One region of the Microbacterium sp. LEMMJ01 genome, then DNA from elsewhere that is predicted to be linked to it. Evidence: predicted binding sites of a transcription regulator. Region 1 holds the regulator's gene; the other holds the start of a gene.
The links. The regulator LexA, encoded in region 1, represses DNA repair genes until DNA is damaged. The targets are predictions, from matches to a motif close to TCGAACANNTGTTCGA.
Positions count from the first base shown of each region.

Region 2: the regulator LexA is predicted to act here: its motif matches at 3,786-3,801, upstream of B7W94_RS03880 (HNH endonuclease signature motif containing protein).

Region 1 covers NZ_NCTV01000007.1:26,112-35,903, forward strand. The annotation lists gene smpB (SsrA-binding protein SmpB) at 1-334, shown strand, start outside; gene B7W94_RS00295 (S9 family peptidase) at 345-2,207, opposite strand; gene B7W94_RS00300 (methylenetetrahydrofolate reductase) at 2,392-3,339, shown strand; gene metE (5-methyltetrahydropteroyltriglutamate--homocysteine S-methyltransferase) at 3,361-5,670, shown strand; gene lexA (transcriptional repressor LexA) at 5,753-6,439, opposite strand; gene B7W94_RS00315 (LysM peptidoglycan-binding domain-containing protein) at 6,723-7,091, shown strand; gene B7W94_RS00320 (histidinol-phosphate transaminase) at 7,151-8,245, shown strand; gene hisB (imidazoleglycerol-phosphate dehydratase HisB) at 8,242-8,859, shown strand; gene hisH (imidazole glycerol phosphate synthase subunit HisH) at 8,856-9,491, shown strand; gene priA (bifunctional 1-(5-phosphoribosyl)-5-((5-phosphoribosylamino)methylideneamino)imidazole-4-carboxamide isomerase/phosphoribosylanthranilate isomerase PriA) at 9,604-9,792, shown strand, end outside.
Region 2 covers NZ_NCTV01000017.1:292,254-302,045, forward strand. The annotation lists gene B7W94_RS03865 (ABC transporter permease) at 1-1,278, opposite strand, end outside; gene B7W94_RS03870 (ABC transporter ATP-binding protein) at 1,430-2,449, opposite strand; gene B7W94_RS03875 (extracellular solute-binding protein) at 2,485-3,564, opposite strand; gene B7W94_RS03880 (HNH endonuclease signature motif containing protein) at 3,832-5,175, shown strand; gene B7W94_RS03885 (glycosyltransferase family 2 protein) at 5,224-6,825, opposite strand; gene B7W94_RS03890 (DUF4127 family protein) at 6,953-8,455, opposite strand; gene B7W94_RS03895 (GntR family transcriptional regulator) at 8,496-9,212, opposite strand; gene B7W94_RS03900 (ABC transporter substrate-binding protein) at 9,339-9,792, shown strand, end outside.

The DNA.
Region 1 (9,792 bases):
CGACGGGTACGCGTTCGTGAAGGGCAACGAGGTCTTCCTCGACGCCGTGCACATCCCGGAGTACTCGCAGGGGCACTGGACGAACCACTCGGCCAAGCGCATCCGCAAGCTCCTCCTGCACCGGGAGGAGATCGCGAAGCTCGCCCACGCCGTCTCCGCGGGCGGATACACGCTCATCCCGCTCAAGCTGTATTTCTCGGACGGTCGCGCCAAGGTCGAGATCGCGCTCGCGAAGGGCAAGCGCGAGTACGACAAGCGTCAGACCCTCCGCGAACGCCAGGACACCCGTGAGGCCGAGCGGGCGATGCGGCTACGCAACCGGGTGGGCGAGTAGCCGCCCGCGCTCAGAGGCTCGGCGTGAAGCCGAACACCCGGCCGAGGAACGCGAGCTCGCGTTCCAGCGCGTCGACGATGGTCTCCGCGCTGCGGAACCCGTGACCCTCGCCCGGGTACAGCACGTACTCGTGGTCGATGCCGTTCGCCGCCAGCGCGTCGCGGATGGCCTCCGACTGGGACGGCGGCACGACACGGTCCTCCCCGCCCTGCAGCAGCAGCACCGGCACGTCGATGCGGTCGGCGTGGGTCAGAGGCGAGCGCTCGATGTACACGTCCTCGGCGGCGGGGAGCGGACCGACGAGGCCGTCGAGGTACGACGCCTCGAAGTCGTGGGTCTCGGCGGCGAGCATCCGCAGATCCGCGACGCCGTAGCGGCTGATGCCCGCGGCGAACGTGCCACCCCGCACGAGCGCCGAGAGCACCGTCCAGCCGCCCGCCGAGCCGCCGCGGATGGCGATGCGCGCGGGATCGGCGAGCCCGGCGTCGGCGAGCCCGCGGGCGGCCGCGATCACGTCGTCCACGTCCACGACGCCCCACTGTCCCTGCAGGCGGTCGCGGTACGCCCGACCGTAACCGGTGGACCCGCCGTAGTTCACGTCGAGGACCCCGATTCCCCGGCTCGTGAAGAAGGCGATCGAGGCGGAGGCCGCTCCCGTGACATGGGCGGTGGGCCCGCCGTGCACGAGCACGATGTAGGGCGGGAGCTCGCCGTCGGCGCCGCGGGGCTCTCCGGGCGCGGCGGGCGGATAGGCGAAGGCGTGCACGGGGCCGTGCGCCCCCTCGACGACGAGCTGCTGGGCCGCCGGCATCCAGTCCTCGTCGACCGCAGCGCCGCCGGTGACGGTCTCGACGACCCCGCTGTCGACGTCGAGGCACCAGATGCCGGAGGTCACGCGCGAGCCGTCTCCGCTGAGCAGCACGCGGGAGCCGGAGACGTCGTCCACACTGAGATGCCCGTCGGCCGGGACCGCGATCGCGCGCGTCTCGCCGCCCGGGGACACGAGCTGCACCTCGTCGCGGCCGTCGGTGCGGACGGCCACGAGGCGGCCGTCCGCCAGCGGCTGGAACCAGCGGTTGCCGAGCACCCACAGGCCGTAGCCGGTGTCCGCGTCGGATGAGGTGAGCGGGCGGGAGGCACCGGGCTGGACGCCGTCGAGCGCGAGGTGCTGGAGCTGCCAGCGTCCCGAGCCGTCGTCGGCGAACACGAGCGTGTCGTCGCCGATCCATTCCGGCTGCAGGGCGGCGGAGGTGGGGACCCGGGTGATCGTCCCGCCGGCCGCCGATCCGATCGCGAGCGTGGCGCTCTCCCAGGGCATGGTGTCCGCCTGCCATTCGACCCAGGCGACGCGGCTGCCGTCGGGCGAGAGCGCGGGATGGGCGAAGAAGCCGGGACCCTCGACGGTCACCCGGATCGCGGAGGCGTCCTCGGCGGCTGAGCCGTCAACGGGGATCTCCACGATCGCGCGGCGGTGCGGGTCGGTCGAGAGGTCTTCCCGCACGGCCAGCAGCCGGCCGCTCTGCATGCGCAGCCCGCCGTACGCAGGGCCGGCGGCGGTGAGGGGGCGCGGCTCGGCACCCCGATCCATCCGGTGCACGCGCTGGTCTGCGCCGGAGACGAAGTACAGGGTGTCGTCGTCGACCGTCCAGGCACCGCCCCCGTACTCGTGTACGCGAGAGCGGGCGTTCCAGGGGGGCGGGAGGATCTCCGCTCCTGTCGAGCTGCGCACCGTGACGCGTCCGCCCTCGGCGGGCACGGACTCGGCCCACCACACCTCGTCGCCCACGAAGCGGGCCCCGTCGATGCGCGGTGCCGCTCCTGCGACGGCTGCGGCGGTGAAGGGGGAGGACCAGGAGCCGAACGGTGAGGACATGCCTCGAGCCTACGGGCGGTGACACACGACGTCACACTCGTGCGGCGGGCCGAGGGCGTGTTCTAGGTTTCTGGAAACGCCCGGTTCATCCCGGGCGTGGAGCGACAGCCGAGCCCGGCACCCGCCCGCGAACGACGTGCTCTTCGTCGTGCGCGGACCCCGGCCCCTGTCCCCTGGAGAGAAGATGTCTTCCACGTTCGACGCCTCCCGCGCCTCCCGCGTGCCGTTCTCCTTCGAGCTCTACCCGCCGCGCTCGGAGTCGAGCCAGGAGGCCCTGCACGAGACCGTCCGTCGTCTCGCCGCGGCCGGCCCGGAGTTCCTGTCGGTGACCTACGGCGCCGGCGGCTCGACCGGTGGCCGCTCGCTCGATGTGCTGCGATTCATCCGGGAGCACACCGACGTCGAACCCCTCGCTCACCTCACCTGCGTCGGCAACACCTACGCCGGAGCCACCGCGCTCATCCGGGAGTTCCTCGACGCCGGGATCCTCCGCTTCCTCGCCCTGCGCGGAGACCCACCCGCGGGGCAGAGCGAGCCGTTCCTGGGCGACCTGGAGAGCGCCGCCCAGCTCGTGCAGCTCATCGATCGCGTCCAGGCCGAGCGCGCGCCGTACCAGGAGTCTCCGGTCCCCGGTCTCCCCGGGGCCGCACTCGTCGCCCCGCGGCAGAAGGTCGACATCGCGGTCGCCGCGTTCCCGAAGGGGCACCCCCGGGCCACGCACCGCACGCAGGATGTCGAGGCGCTGCTCGCCAAGCAGGCTGCGGGGGCGACCTTCGCCATCACGCAGCTCTTCTTCCACCCCGATGACTACCTCGCCTTCGTGGAGCGCGCCCGCGCCGGAGGCGTCACCATCCCGATCCTCCCCGGCATCATGCCGATCACGTCGCCGGCCCGGCTCGCCCGGGTGCTGGAGCTGACCGGGGAGGACCTGCCCAGCGAGCTCGCGATCGCCCTCGATGTCGAGCCGACCGCCGAAGGGCGCCGGGAGATCGGGATCTCCTGGGCCGCGCGCCTCGCCGCCGACGTCGTCGCCGGCGGGGCCCCCGGCGTGCATCTGTACGCCTTCAACCAGCACGAGACCGTCTTGACCGTCCTCGCCGAAGCCGGCATCGTCCCGGCGCTCCGGCACTAGTCCCCGCCGAAAGGAAACACCATGACCGCATTCCCCGAGGGCACCATCCTCGGCTACCCCCGCATCGGCCGTCGCCGCGAGCTCAAGAAGGCCGTCGAGGCGTTCTGGGCCGGCCGCATCAACGAGCAGGAGCTGGAGCGGACGGCCGCGGACCTGCGCGCGGCGACCCGCGAGCGCCTGGCGGGGCTCGGCCTCGGCCGCACGGACTCGTCCATCCCGGACTCCTTCTCCTTCTACGACCAGGTCCTCGACGCCGCCGTCACGGTCGGCGCGATCCCTGCCCGCTTCGACGACCTCCGCGAGGCCGACGGGTCGATCGGCCTCTCCGCCCTGTTCACCGTTGCCCGCGGTGAGGGCGAGCGGGCGCCGCTGGAGATGACGAAGTGGTTCGACTCGAACTACCACTACCTCGTGCCGGAGATCGGTCCGGAGACGGTGTTCACCCTCGCCAGCGACCGCCTGGTGCGCGAGGTCGCCGAGGCCGTCGCCGCCGGCTTCGTCACGCGTCCCGTGGTCGTCGGACCGGTCACGCTGCTGGCGCTCGCGAAGGCGTCGGACGACGCGCCGGAGGGCTTCGAGCCGCTCTCGCGGCTGGAGGACGTCCTGCCGGTCTACGTCGATCTGCTCGCCCGTCTGCGCGCCGCGGGCGCCGAGTGGGTGCAGCTCGACGAGCCAGCCCTCGTGAGCGAGTCCCTGCCGGCCACGACCGCACAGCTCGCCTCCGCCGCGGAGCGCGCGCTCGCGGTGCTCGGGAACGCCGAAGAGCGTCCCTCGATCCTCGTCGCGGCCCCGTACGCGAGCCTCGGCGCGACGTTCGCGACCGTGGCCGCCGCCCCCGTCGAGGCCATCGCCGTGGATCTCGTGCGCGGCACCGTGCCCGACGCGGTGCCGGGCCTCGAGGGCAAGACCCTCGTCGGCGGTGTGATCGACGGTCACAACATCTGGCGCGGCGACCTCTCCGCGGCGTTCGACTCTCTGGAGGCGCTCCGCGCGCTCGGGGCCCCGGTAGCGGCATCGACCTCGACCTCGCTGCTGCACGTGCCGCACGACGTGGAGGACGAGACGGCGCTGGACGCGCGCCTGGTGTCCTGGCTCGCCTTCGCGGATCAGAAGGTGCAGCAGATCGTGACCCTCGCCCGCGGCCTGTCCGAAGGGCGCACGGCGATCGGGGCCGAGCTGGACGCCGCGACTGCTGCGCTGCAGGACCGCCTGACCGCTCCCGGTGTGCGCGACGGTGCGGTGCGTTCCCGTGCGCTGAGCGACGCCGACTTCGCCCGTGCCCCGTACCAGGAGCGGGAGGAGGCGCAGAACGCCCTCGGCCTGCCGGCGCTGCCCCTGACGACGATCGGCTCCTTCCCGCAGACCGGCGACATCCGCCGCGCCCGCGCCCAGTTCCTCCGCGGCGAGATCCCCGAGGACGACTACGAGGAGTTCCTGCGCCGTGAGGTCGCCGCGGTCGTCTCCCTGCAGGAGGACCTCGGTCTCGACGTCCTCGTGCACGGTGAGCCGGAGCGCAACGACATGGTGCAGTACTTCGCGGAGAACCTCGACGGCTTCGCGGTCACGCAGCACGGATGGGTGCAGTCGTACGGCTCGCGAGCCACGCGCCCATCGATCCTCTGGGGAGACGTCTCGCGTCCCGCGCCCATCACGGTCGGCTGGTCGGCGTACGCGCAGTCGCTCACGGCGAAGCACATGAAGGGGATGCTCACGGGCCCCGTCACGATCCTCGCGTGGTCCTTCGTCCGCGACGACCAGCCGCTGGGGGAGACGGCGAACCAGGTGGCGCTCGCGCTCCGCGATGAGATCGCCGACCTGGAGGCCGCGGGCATCCAGGTGATCCAGGTCGACGAGCCGGCGCTCCGGGAGCTGCTCCCGCTGAAGCAGGCCGACCAGCCGGCGTACCTCGACTGGTCCGTCGCCTCGTTCCGTCTGGCCACGGGCGGCGCTGCGGCGGCGACCCAGGTGCACACCCACCTCTGTTACTCGGAGTTCGGCGTCGTGATCGACGCGATCCGTGCGCTCGACGCGGACGTCACGTCCATCGAGGCGGCCCGGAGCCGCATGGAGGTCGTCGCGGACATCGCCGAGGTGGGCTTCGACCACGGCATCGGCCCCGGCGTGTACGACATCCACTCGCCGCGCGTGCCCACCGTGGAGGAGGTCGAGTCCCTGCTGCGGCGTGCGGTGGAGGAGATCCCCCTCCGTCAGCTCTGGGTGAACCCGGACTGCGGTCTGAAGACCCGCGGATACGCCGAGACCACGGCGTCGCTGCGGAACATCGTCGAGGCCACGCGGCGCGTGCGCGAAGACGTGGTGGTCACCGCCTGACGCGGTCGTCCCCGGACACACGAAGGCCCTCCCGGTGCGCCCGGGAGGGCCTTCGTTCTCGTCTCACCGACGATGCGGTGACTCAGACGGCGCGCATGACCGCGACGACCTTGCCGAGCACGACCGCCTCGTCGCCCAGGATCGGCTCGAACGCGGAGTTGCGGGGGAGCAGCCACGTGTGGCCGTCGCGACGCCGGAGCACCTTGACGGTGGCCTCGCCGTCGAGCATGGCGGCCACGATCTCGCCGTTCTCCGCCGTGTTCTGCGAGCGCACGACGACCCAGTCGCCGTCGCAGATGGCGGCGTCGATCATCGACTCCCCGGAGACCTTGAGCATGAACAGGTCGCCCTTGCCGACGAGCTGCCGGGGGAGCGGGAAGATCTCCTCGACCTGCTGGTCCGCCGTGATCGGCACGCCCGCGGCGATACGCCCCACCAGCGGGACCAGGGCGGCATCGCCCACGGGGGTCGCCACGTCCGCCGGGTTCTCCGCGCCCGTGCCGGGAAGGTCGATGAGGACCTCCATGGCACGCGTCTTGCCCGGGTCGCGACGCAGGTAGCCGCTGAGCTCGAGCTGACCGAGCTGGTGGGTGACGCTGGACAGCGACTTGAGCCCGACGGCGTCGCCGATCTCGCGCATGCTCGGCGGATAGCCGTTCTGCGCGATCGAGGCCTGGATGACCTCGAGGATCGCCATCTGCTTCGGGCTGAGGCTCTTGCGACGGCGGGTGCGCGGCGCCTCGGACTCGAGGGCTGAGGTGTCGCTCATGGTGCTCCTTCACTGCGTGATCCGACGTGCCGCTTCGAATGTCGGTGGCCCGTGGTGGGGTGTCCTTATCGAAACCGTATCCGAGAAAAGCGCCGATCTGGAAGATCTGTTCGAGCGTGTCGGCTGATTCGCGGGGCGTGGTTTCGAAGACAGCTTGACAGATATTCGAACTCGAAGATATCTTCGGAACGTAGCTTCGCATCCACGGCTCCCGGCCGAGGCGCGGATGCGAAAGCTACGCCAACCTCCCCGGGCTCCGGCACCGGGACAGTAAGGAGCAGACATGAGCAGCATCAGCCTCAGCACCGCGACCGCCCTCCCGGCATCGGCCCGTCCGGCCACCCGGCTGCGGATCACGGCACGCGGCCGTCGCACTCTGCTCGCGCTCGCGTCCGTCCCGCTCGTGGCGGGCATCGCCTTCGCCGCCCTCAGCGGAGGCAGCGCGACCGCCTCCGGCGCGGATGCGCCGGCCGTCTCCGTCGAGACCGTCACGGTCATGCCCGGCGACACCCTATGGTCGATCGCGAGCAGCATCGCTCCCGAGGCCGACCCGCGGGATGTCATCGGTGAGATCACCCGCATGAACCTGCTGCGCGGCGGGGAGCTCCAGGTCGGCCAGGAGCTCGCACTGCCGGCGCGGTACACCGACTGACGCCGAGTCCTCCCGGCCGAATCGTCACGATGACCTCGGCTCTCCCTGCTCCTCTTAAGATGGGAAGGGTGACCTTCTCCCTCAACGATCTCCCGCTCCGCGACGATCTGCGCGGACTCACCCCGTACGGAGCGCCGCAGGCCCCGCTGCCGGTGGCGCTGAACGTCAACGAGAACACGCATCCGGTTCCCGACGAGGTCGCGAGCGACATCCTCGATGACATCGCCGTGGCGATCCGAGACGTGAACCGGTACCCGGACCGCGAGTTCACGACGCTGCGGGAGGCGTTCGCCGACTACCTGGGTCACGGCCTCACGCCGGAGCAGATCTGGGCGGGCAACGGGTCCAACGAGGTGCTGCAGCACATCTTCCAGGCGTTCGGCGGGCCGGGACGCACGGCCTTCGGATTCGCGCCCACGTACTCCATGTACCCGCTCATCGCGAAGGGGACGGGCGCGTCCTGGATCGCGGGCACCCGTCAGCCCGACTACACGGTCACCCCGGAGGAGGCGGCGCAGCAGGTGCGCGCGGCCGACCCCGACATCGTGATCCTCTGCTCGCCGAACAACCCGACCGGCACCCCGCTGGGGCTCGACGTCGTGGAGGCCGTCTACGAGGCGGCCCGCGGCGTCGTGATCGTCGACGAGGCCTACCAGGAGTTCGCGCCACGGGATGCGGCGTCGGCCCTCACCCTCCTGGAAGGACGGCCGCGCCTCGCCGTCTCCCGAACGATGAGCAAGGCCTTCGCCTTCGCCGGCGCCCGCGTCGGCTACCTCGCGGCCGACCCGGCGTTCATCGACGCGCTCCGGCTCGTGCGACTGCCGTACCACCTCAGCGCTCTGACGCAGGCCGCCGCGGTCGCCGCCCTCCGCAACGCCGACGTCATGCTCGGCATGGTGCAGGAGATCGTGGAGCAGCGGGACCGCATCACGGCGACGCTCGAAGCCCTCGGGTACACCCCGCACCTCTCGTGGTCCAACTTCGTGCTGTTCGGCGGCGTCGCGGATCCGCAGGCGACGTGGCAGCAGCTGTACGACCGCGGTGTGCTCGTCCGCGACGTCGGCATCCCCGGCCACCTGCGGGTGAGCGCCGGCACGGAGGCGGAGACGACGGCGTTCCTGGACGCCCTGGCCTCGATAGGATCGGCATCATGACCATCCCCGCGCCCACCGCACGCACCGCGAGCCGCGTGCGCAGCACGTCGGAGTCCACCGTCGAGGTCGAGCTGAACCTCGACGGCACCGGTGCGAGCCGTATCGACACCTCGGTGCCGTTCTTCGACCACATGCTCACGGCGTTCGCCAAGCACTCGCTGACGGATCTCACCGTGCGGGCCTCCGGGGACACCCACATCGACGCGCACCACACCGTGGAGGACGTCTCGATCGTGCTCGGCCAGGCGATCCTGGCCGCCCTCGGAGACAAGTCCGGCATCTCCCGGTACGGCGACGCCCTCGTCCCCCTGGACGAGGCGCTCGCGCAGGCGGTCGTCGACATCTCCGGCCGCCCCTACTTCGTGCACGAGGGGGAGCCCGCGGGCTTCGAGCACCACCTGATCGGCGGGCACTTCACGGGATCCCTCGTGCGGCACGTCTTCGAGGCCATCACCTTCAACGCCGCGCTGACCGTGCACGTGCGGGTGCTGAGCGGGCGCGACCCGCACCACATCGCCGAGGCCGAGTTCAAGGCGTTCGCGCGAGCGTTCCGCCAGGCGAAGGCCCTGGATCCTCTCGTCGACGGCATCCCGTCGACCAAGGGGGCGCTGTGAGCGCCGCGCCGCGGGTCGCCGTCTTCGACTACGAGTCCGGGAACGTCCACTCCGCTGTGAAGGCGCTCGTCGCCGCGGGAGCCGATGCCGTGCTGACCCGCGACCGCACCGAGGCGCTGGAGGCCGACGGGTTCGTCGTGCCCGGTGTCGGCGCCTTCCAGGCTGTGCGGGACGCCCTGCACGCCCACGGCGGCGACGAGATCATCGGCCGTCGTCTCGCGGGGGGCCGACCGGTACTCGGCATCTGCGTCGGCATGCAGGTGCTGTTCGAGCACGGCGTCGAGCGGGGGCACGACACCGCGGGCCTCGGCGAGTGGCCGGGTGCTGTGACGGAGCTCGACGCCCCGGTCCTGCCGCACATGGGCTGGAACACGGTGGAGCCGGGGGAGGACACCGTCCTGTTCCGCGGCATCGAGCAGGAGCGCTTCTACTTCGTGCACTCCTATGCCGCGCAGTCCTGGGAGCTGGACGTGATCCCGCCGTTCCCGCAGCCCGTGCTCACGTGGGCGACCTACGGCGGCCCCTTCCTCGCGGCCGTCGAGAACGGCCCGCTCTCGGCGACGCAGTTCCACCCGGAGAAGTCCGGGGACGCCGGCATCCAGCTGCTCCGGAACTGGGTGCAGAGCCTCTGACCCCCAGCCGCGTCGGCGCCCGGCGTCACGCGGTTTGTCCCGCGCCCCCCGGCGGACTACCCTCGTCTCTCGTGCCCGCTCGGGCCGCAGACCCACCCGAACCAAGGACCCCATGAACGACTTCGCGCAGTCCCCCTCGCTCACGCTCCTTCCCGCGGTCGATGTCGCCGGCGGCAAGGCGGTCCGTCTCACGCAGGGGGAGGCCGGGACCGAGACGAGCTACGGCGACCCGCTCGACGCGGCAGGGGAGTGGGTGTCGCAGGGGGCCTCCTGGATCCACCTCGTCGACCTCGACGCGGCG
Region 2 (9,792 bases), on a different contig from region 1:
CCCCGTGAGCACGATGTTGCCCACGAGCGGCTGCGGGGCGTCGAAAGCCATCACAAAGGCCAGCGCGATCAGCACGATCGGCAGGATCCACGGGATGTGCAGCACGTACTCGATGGCCGTGGTGAGCAGGTTGCGGTGCTTCTGCATCATCCGCGCCACGAACAGCAGCCCGCCCACCACGATGACCGCGGCGAGGGCGCTGTAGACGACGCTCACGATGAACGGACGGAGGGCCGCCGCGCTGGAGAACACGGTGATGTAGTTGTCGAGCGTGAAGCTGTCGAGCGTGATGGATCCGGCGAGGATGCTCCGCGCGTCCACGAACGAGAAGATCACGATGAGCACGACCGGGATGAGGTAGATCACCCAGAGGAGGTAGGCGACCACGTGCACGACCGCGTTCGCGAACGGGTTGCGGATCCGCTGCTTCTGGATCGGCGTCGCCACCTTCGCCACCGAGAAGTACACGCCGGACTTCTCGGCGCGGTTCATGATCGCGAGCAGGATGATGGTCGCGACACCGAGCACGATCGCCAGCAGCGCCGCGATGTCACGCGTGATCGGGCTGCGCGACAGGTCGATGATGAGCGGTGCGACGGTCTGGAAGTCCGGCCCGCCGAGCACGAGGGGCGCGGTGAGCGCCCCGAGGCCGATGAGAAAGGTCAGCACGGTGACGGCGAAGAGCATCGGCTTCATGACCGGCAGCACGATGCGACGCAGGATCGTCCAGGTCGAGGCGCCCATGAGCTTCGCCGCCTCGATCGACGCGTAGTCCACCTTGCCGAGCGACGAGGACAGGAACAGCATGTGGTTCGTCGTCGTCGCGAACGTCATCACGAACACGACCGCGAAGTAGCCGGAGAACCAGTCCCGGTTCATGTCCGGCCAGATGTTCACCATCAGATTCGTGATGAAGCCGAATTTCCCGTAGATGAAGTTGTAGCCGGCGGCGAGCACGATGCCGCCGTAGATCAGGGTCGTGGCGTAGCCGAGCCAGAGGAGCTTGGCGCCGCGCACCTGGAAGTACTGCGTCACCAGCACGATGAACACCCCGACGACGTTGACCGTGACGGACAGCGTGATCGCGAGGAGGAAGCTGTTGCCGAGCGTCTTCAGGGCGCGCTCGCTGCCGAGCAGCTTCTCGACGGCGCGGATGCTGAACTGGCCGTCCGGGAAGAAGGTCGCGGCGAGCAGCTCGGCGTTCGGCAGCACGAGGAAGGCGGCGGCGAACCAGACCACGACGATGCCGGTCACCCAGGCGAGCGGCGAGCGGAGCATCGCGCGCACGCTGCCGGGCCGTCCGCGGCGCAGGCGGGGCTTCGTCGCGGTGCCCGCCTCGGCGGCCTCGGTGGTCAGGGCGCCGGGGGCGTCGGTCATGGCCGCGGACGGCGGCGGCACCGGGCGGGAGTCGTTCTGCGGAGCGCTCATGTCACGCCGCCGGGTACTGCAGAATCCACCGCGGGTCGACGTCGATGCGCACGGCGTCGCCGACGTCCCACCGGTGCGCGCTCGCTGCGGCCGGCACGCTCACCCGGAGCGTCCCGTCGGCCGCCGACACCGTGTAGACGCTGTGGCTGCCGTGGTACGTGCGCTCCGCGACGGTGCCGTCGAGCGACGCCGTGCCTCCGGCGGCGGCCGCGGACGGCGACGCGAGGTGCAGCTTCTCCGGCCGCACGTAGCTCTCGGCCGTGGCGTCGAGGCCGGCACCGATCGCGACGAGCTGCGCGGGGCTGAGCCGGTTGTTCTCGCCGATGAACCGGCAGACGAAGGGTGTCGCGCTGCGGTCGTAGATCTCCTCCGGCGTGCCCACCTGCTGCAGCGTCCCGGCGTCGAGCACCGCGATGCGGTCGCTGAGGGTGAGCGCCTCCTCCTGGTCGTGCGTGACGTACACGGTGGTCACGCCGACCTCGTGCTGCAGCTCCTTGAGCTGTTCGCGCAGCTGGACGCGGAGCTTGGCGTCGAGGTTCGACAGCGGCTCGTCCAGGAGCAGGATGCTGGGGGTGAGCGCGAGCGCCCGGGCGATGGCGACGCGCTGCTGCTGGCCGCCGGACAGCTCCGCCACGTTCTTCTCGAGCTGCGACGCGGCGAGCCCGGTGCGGTCGGCGACCTCGTCCACGCGCCGCCGCTGCTCGGCCTTCGACACCTTCTGCACCGAGAGGCCGAACGCGATGTTCTCCCGCACGTTCATGCTCGGGAACAGCGCGTAGTTCTGGAACACCATGCCCACGCCGCGCTTCTCGCTCGGCACGCGGGTCACGTCGCGACCCGCGATGTGGATGCGGCCGCCGGTCGGCTCGATGAACCCCGCGAGCGTGCGCAGGGCGGTGGTCTTGCCGCATCCGGACGGACCCAGGAGGGTGAAGAACTCACCCTCCTGGATCTCCAGATCGAGGTGCGAGACCGCACGGTGGTCGCCGAACACGACCTCGACGTCGTCGAAACGGATCATCGTCTTCTCTCTCTGCCGGTGCGGGACTGCGCGGGTCAGCCGATGTACTCGAGCGTGACCTTCTCGACCCAGGCGCCGAGGTTCTCGCTCACGAAACCGAAGTCGATGTCCTGACGGTCGAGCGTGCCCATGAGCTCGACGACCTCGGGGTTGGCCTTCTCGACCGCGCCCTCGTTCACCGGCATGGCGTTGAACTCCGCGGCGAACTCGCCCTGCACTTCGGCGCTGCCGAACCAGTCGATGAACTCCTGTGCCTTGTCCTCATTGTCCGTGCCGTTGATCTGTGCGATCTGCTCGGTCACGTAGGGGACGCCGTACTCGGGCACGATCATCCCGGTGCTGGTGCCGTACTCCTCGTCGCGGGCGGAGATGCCGCTCGACGGCAGCACGCCGTAGTCCACCTCGTCGCGGGTGATGCGGGCGTAGAGGTCGGTGCCCTCCACGGCAGGGGAGCCGTTGGCGTAGTACGACTTCACCAGGTCCCAGCCCTCGTCGCTCACGCCCAGGTCGCCGTCCTCGTCGAGGTGACGGGTGAGCATGCTGGCGAGCACGAGCTGCGGGGTGGCCTGGCCGAGCGCAGGGTTGACCTCGTAGCGGCCGGCGAACTCCTCGTCGGTGTACAGGTCGTCGGGGTCGGTGGGCGCGTCGCTGATGCGGTTCTCGTCGTAGACCGTGACGATCGCCTGCTCCACGAGCGGCCAGAACGCGCCGTCCTTCGGGTCGCCGGCGTCTGCGGGCACCTCGCCGCTCCAGCTCGGCTCGTAGGCCGTGATGGCCTCTTCGGTCTTGAGCTGCTCGAAGAACATGTTGTTCAGGCCGAACACCACGTCGCCGACGGGGTTGTTCTTCTCCGCGATGATGCGGTTCGTCAGGTCGGCGCCGCCGAGGCCCACGATCTCGATGTCGATACCCGCGTCCGCCGCCTTCTCGGTGATCCACTCACCGCGGCCGTCGCTGTTCGAGTTCGTGTAGACGATGAGGGTGTCGCCGGAGCCGCTGTCGCTGCCGCCGCCGTCCGCGTCTCCATCGCCGCCCGCCGTGCATCCGGTGAGCGCGATCGCCGCCGCGGCCGTCAATCCGATGAGCGCCCAGCGCCTCTGCTGCCTGTCGGCCATGTTCGTCCCTTTCTCGCCTTCGAGGTGTGTCGATGCGACACTACCGGTTCTTGTGGTGAAGGCACAAAGATTGTCTGGTTTCGTGAGCGCGGTCGCGCGTCCGCACTCAAGATAGGCGCGCGGCGTGAACGTGAGGATGCGATGAGGTGAACGGGTGGGGGATGGGTCCCGGACCGGGGTGTGGGATGTCCTGTCGGAGGGTGCGGAATGCCGGTATTGACTCGAACATTTCTTCGAAACTCGCGCCTCGCGGAGATAAAATGAAGCATGTCGAAAATGTCCGGGTTGCGCGAGGCGATGGAGCGTCTCGACGAGGCGTGGGGCTCTGCGAGCTGCGCGCCGGAGCTCTCCCGCGCGCAGCTCGTCGACGTCGCCGACGCGATCGGACTCCTGCAGCGCCGGCTCGATGCATTGCACATCGACGTGGCGGCTGGCATCGCCCGGGAGTCGCGCGCCGAGCTCGGGGCCGACAGCCTGGCGAAGCAACGCGGGTACCGCACGGCGGCGAAGCTCATCGCCGCCGTGACGGGCATCTCGACGGGGGAGGCGCAGCGCCTGGTGAAGGTGGGAGAGGCGACGTCACCGCGGAGCGATCTGCTCGGTGCGCCGCTGCCCGCGCGGTACCCGCTCCTCCGGGAAGCGCTCGCGTCGGGTGCCCTCGGAGCGCCGGCGGCTGGTCTCCTCGTCGCCCTGCTGGATCGCTGTCGCGTGGCCGCCGGGGTGGAGCGCATCGCCGAGGCGGAGCGCGTGCTGGCCGCCACAGCCGAGGGGCTCGAGCTCGATGCGGTGCGCAAACTCGTCCTCCGCGCCGAAGCGTGGCTCGACCCCGACGGCGTGGCGCCGCGGGCGGAGGAGCAGCGCGCTCGGCGCGGACTGCGCATCTTCGAACGGGACGGCATGGTGCACCTGCACGCGCAGCTCGATGCCGAGACCGCGGCGCCGGTCGTCACCGCGATCCGCGGGCACGTGTCCGCCGTGTTCGCCGCCCGCCTCGACGCCCCTGATGCGGGGTCGCCGGACGCCGACCGGCGCTCGGTCGCGATGATCCAGGCCGATGCGCTGGCCCTCTTCTGCGGGCATGTGCTCGGGTGCGAGGGTGATCGGGTGCCGCTCGCGGGGGCGACGGTGGTCGTCCGGGTATCGCTGGACGATCTGCAGGCGGGAGCCGGGTCGGCGACGATCGACGGGCTCGACCAGGTGATCGACATCGGCGCCGCGCGGCGGATGGCGGCCAGCGGCGGCGTCATCCCCTGCGTGCTCGGCGGGGCGAGCGAGGTTCTGGACTGGGGTCGCGAGAAGCGCCTCTTCACCCGAGCCCAACGCCTGGCACTGGCCGAACGGGACGGCGGGTGCGCGATGTGCGGGCTTCCCCCGGGGATGACGAAGGCTCACCACCTCCGCTGGTGGCAGCGCGACCGAGGTCCGACCGATCTCTCGAACGGGATCCTGCTCTGCGAGACCTGTCACCACCGCATCCACGACAACGGGTGGGAGATCGTCATCGAGGGTTCCGGTGTGGCCGGCCGGCCCTGGTTCCTTCCGCCGCGGTGGGTCGACCCGCAGCGCACACCACGGCTGGGCGGACGGGCGCGCTTCGATGTCGCGGCCTGAGTGCGGTGCGCAGGCACGCGAGTTCGGGCGCGGGGCGTTGTGGGGCTGTCAGCGGCGGAGGCGGGAGCGCACGCGTCGCGCGGTGCGTGCCAGGGCGTCACGCCAGGCGCCTCTGGGCCATTCCCGGTGCAGGCGCAGGCTGCCGTCGTCGTTCCGCACGAGTTCGACCCGCCGGCCCGCGAGAAGGGGCGAGCGGCCGAGGTGTGCGACCACGTCCGGGGCGGCCGTCAGCGGCGCCGTGAACACCCAGCCGGCCACGCGGACCGCGACCGATAGATCGGCGTCGCGCGCACCGTCCTCGCGGAACACCTTCATGGGGTCCACGGCGATGGGAACCGCGTCGAGGCGCTTCGGTCGGCGCCCGCCGACCTTGCGCTCCGAACCCGCGGTGGACTCCGCGGCCTCGCCCGGCTGCGGGGTGTCCTGCGCGACCACGTCGACCCGGTCGGCACGGCGCTCCTTGCGGGCGTCCAGCAGGCCAGGCGGAAGATCCTCCGTCGTCGACAGCGGGAGGGACAGCAGATGATCCGCCGAGCCGACCGTCTCGAACACGAAGGCCTCTTCGCCGTTCCGACGCACGCGGACGCGCACGGTCAGCTGCAGCCCTCCCCGCGACCAGCGCGCCGAGGTCACGGCGGCGGTGCAGGTCGTCTCGGCCTCGAAGGCGGCGAAGGCGAGCAGGTCGTCGCGGCGGTCGGCGCGCAGCAGAGCGGCGCGGATGCGCTGCGGGAACGACAGCCCCGCGTCCACGCCGGGTCCGAAACGACGCTGCGTGAGCGGCACGACCACGTCCAGCAGACGGTCGCGGTACTCCGCCGGGTACTTCACCATCCGTCGCCCGGCGATCCTGTTGAGGATCTTGCCGCGGAACCAGTGCCGCAGCAGCCGATCCCGCACCTTCCCCGGTTCGGTGTTCGCCTCGACCACGTCGAGCACGGTCTCCAGATGCGGGAAGTACGACTCCGGCTCGATGCGGGCCGAGCTCGCGCTCCCCGGCTCCTTCACCCACGCATAGCAGGGCTCGCTCGCGAGCACCGAGATCGTATCGGCGGCGAAGTACGCCTGCATCACGAAGAGATGGTCTTCGAGCCGCACCTTCCCGTCAGGGAAGCGGATGCCGTTCTCCCGCAGGAAGGCGGTCCGGAACATCTTGTGCGGCGTCAGCATCTCCAGGATCGGGTCTTCCCCGAGCACCGCGTGCGGGATGTCGCGCTGGAAGATCTTGGCGGGCAACTTGCGTCCGATGCCCACCTCCTTGCCGACCACGACATCGGAGCCGTTCTCGTCCGCGTAGTCGCACAGCCGCTCCAGCGCCCGCGGGTAGAGGCGGTCGTCCTGATCGACGAACTGCACGTACGTCCCTCTGGCCTCTTCGACACCCCGGTTGCGCGGAGTGCCGGGCCACCCGGAGTGCGGCAGCGACAGCACGCGCACATGCGGACGGTCCTTCGCGATGCTCTCGAGCCGCGCGGCCGTCTCCTCCCCGGAGCCGTCGTCGCAGAGCAGGACCTCGAAGGACCCCGCGGGCAGCGTCTGCGCGTCGAGCGAGGCGATGAGGTCGTCGAACGACGCCTTCGGCCGGAACACCGGCACCACCACGCTCACCCGCACGCGGCCCCCGGCCGCCTCGTCCCCGGTCGCACTGCTCATGGACGTCATCCCCCTGTGATCGTGACCGGCCCGAATCTCCCCCGCCGGAGATTCCAGCCAACCATCCCTTCCTGCTGAGCGCGCCAGGCTCGCGGCGGTCCCGGGTGTATGCCGCCGCCGTGGAGGATCAGTGCAGGGTGAGACCGATCTCGAACGAGCGCCGCCAGGGGAGGGTCAGCTCCGCGATCCGCACGTCCTCGGCGGGCAGCATCGACTCCAGGAGGGCCGTCAGCTCCGCACGGATGACGCGCTCGGCCGTCGCGACCTGCGCATCCTCGGCCATCGGGTAGATGTCGGGGAAGAGGGAGGGGCCCGCATCGGTGCGCACCACGGCCTGGTAGGCGAAATCGTCGAGCAGCCGCGTGAGCAGGGCGATCCGCGCGGCACGCTCGTCGAAGGAGCCGGTGGCCCGGCCCACCACTCCGGCGGCGGCCACCGCGACGACGCTGCCGAGCGTGTTCCCGGCGGTGTTCCACCCGCCGAAGGCCTCCAGGCGCCCGAGCAGTCCGGCCTCCGCCAGCGCGCGCACGAGCGCCTCGTCCGCGCCGTTCGGGTAGCGCACGTCGGCCAGGGCCACGTGCTCCCCGGCCTCCAGACGCTCCCGCACGAGTGCGACCGTCCCCGCGACGGCCTCGACGTCGACGACCTCCGGCCGCCCGCGGAACATGTCGTGCCGGTCGGGGTCCGGGGCGTGCAGCACGAGGGTGACGTCGCCTCCCGCGGCGACCTCCTCGGCCCCGGCCGCGCGGATCTGCCGGCTCGCCGACGCCGCCAGCGACATATTCTCGTACGGCGGGACGCGCTCCATGCCGGCGGCGTCCGCGCAGGCCACCGAGAACGAGGCGGTCACCCCGGCGTTCACCGCGAGGGCCCGGGCGACGAGCGCGGCCCCGACCTCGTCGGCCCCCGGGTACATCAGCACGCGCCGGCCCGACGGCAGCATCCGCATCCAGTGCCGGAGCCACACCTGCTCCGCGCTGCCCGCCGCGAAGGGGGCGGTGTCGTCGGCGGTGATCGCCAGGAAGTCGAGGGTCTCGTCCTCCACGAGGCCGAGCGTGGAGAGGTTCACGATGTGGTTGCGCAGCCGCCGAGACGAGTAGTCGGAGACCACATCGGCCGGCACCGGGGTCAGCGCGTCGAGCGGCAGCACCTCGGTCTCGCCGAGCAGCCGGTGCGCGTCGCCGCCGAGCGCGTGGATCTCCTTGCCGTGCTCCGTCCAGTAGGTCGGCTCCTCGGCCGCGGAGTAGGAGTTGCTCGCCCTGGTCACCAGCGACACCGCCGAGATCGGCAGGTCGGGCCGCATCCGCCGCACCTCGCGCAGCACGTCCAGGCGCGCCAGCACGTCGCGAGCGGTGTCGTGACTCGTGCGGCTCGCGATGAGTCCCCCGTAGAGCAGCATGTCCACCGACACCACCAGGTGCACGGTGGCCGGGTCCGCGGCACGCTCGCGCAGCCAGGCGCCCAGCCCGTCGGCATCGCCCGCGGTCCGGTAGGAGGGGAGGATCCCGGCGGGCGGAACGTCGAGGGTCACGCCCGCGACGGCCGCGACGTCTCCCGGGAGCTTGACGTTCACCGGACGGTCGTCGAGGGGCAGCAGCGCGATGCGCGGGCGGAGGATCGGGTCGGACACGAGGAGCCTTTCGTCGGTGAAGGGGGTCGCAGATCGGGGATCAGGGGCGGGCGACGGAGACGAGGTACGAGTAGCGGTCGCCGCGGTACACCGACTCGGCATACTCGATCGGGCGGCTGCGGGCGTCGTAGGTCGTGCGCTTCACGAGGAAGGCGGGCGAGAACGGCGGCGTCTGCAGCGCGGCCGCCTGCTCCTCGTCGAGGACGACCGCGTGGATCTCCTGGTCGGCGCGCACGGCGGTGATGCCGAAACGGGTGCGCAGGTCGTCGTAGAGCGAGTCGCCCTCGATGCCGTCCTCCAGGCCCGGCACCGCGTCGGCCGCGATCGAGCACACCTCCAGGCAGATCGGGATGTCGTCGGCGGTCCGCACCCGGCGGATCCGGACGACGCGCGACTGCGGGCTGAGGTTCAAGGCGTATCCGGCGGTCTGCCCGGCCGCCGCGGTGCCCACGTCGACGGAGAGGGAGCCGGGTCGCATGTTGCGGGCGAGCATGTCCTCCGAGAACGAGGTCAGCTCGAACGCCTTGCTGATCCGCGAGGCGCTCACGAAGGTGCCCGCTCCCTGCAGCCGGTACACGAGGCCGTCCCGTTCGAGCTCGTCGAGGGCGCGACGCACCGTCTGCCGATTCACCTCGAGCGACTCCGCGAGTTCGCGCTCCGTCGGCAGCTTCTCGTGGGGTGCGAGCCCCTGGTCGATGACCTTCTCCAGATGCCGCCGCACGCGTTCGTGCTTCGTGAGGCCCTCGATCGCCGCCATGGTTCCCCCTCGTTTGGACTAACCCAATCTTGACGATCACCCGGGATTGTGTCAATGTCTCCTCTCAGCGGTTCCTAATTGGTCTATTCCAATCCTTGCACGGTCAACGATGAGCGGAGAATCCCCATGCACGTGAAGCACAACATGCGCCGACGCGTCCTGGTCGCCGGGGCGCTGGGCACGGCGACGATCGTCGCCCTGAGCGGCTGCGCCGGCGGCGGCGGCGACGCGGACGGCCCCACCGAGATCACGTTCTCGTACCTGTGGGGAGGCGAGGAGGCGAAGGCGCTGGAGGCGATCATCGCCGACTTCAACGCCAGTCAGGACGACATCGTCGTCACGGGCGTCTCCAGCCCTGACACCCAGAAGCAGCTCACGTCGATGTCGTCGTCGAACGGCTCCTTCGACATCTCCGACAACTTCGGCAACACCGTCGGCGCCTGGGCCTCGAAGGGCATCCTCGCGCCGCTCGACGAGGCGATCGCCGCCGAGGACATCGACGTCGACGACTTCGTCCCCAGCGCCATGGAGCAGATGACGTACGACGGCAAGATCTACTCGCTGCCGATCGCCATCCACA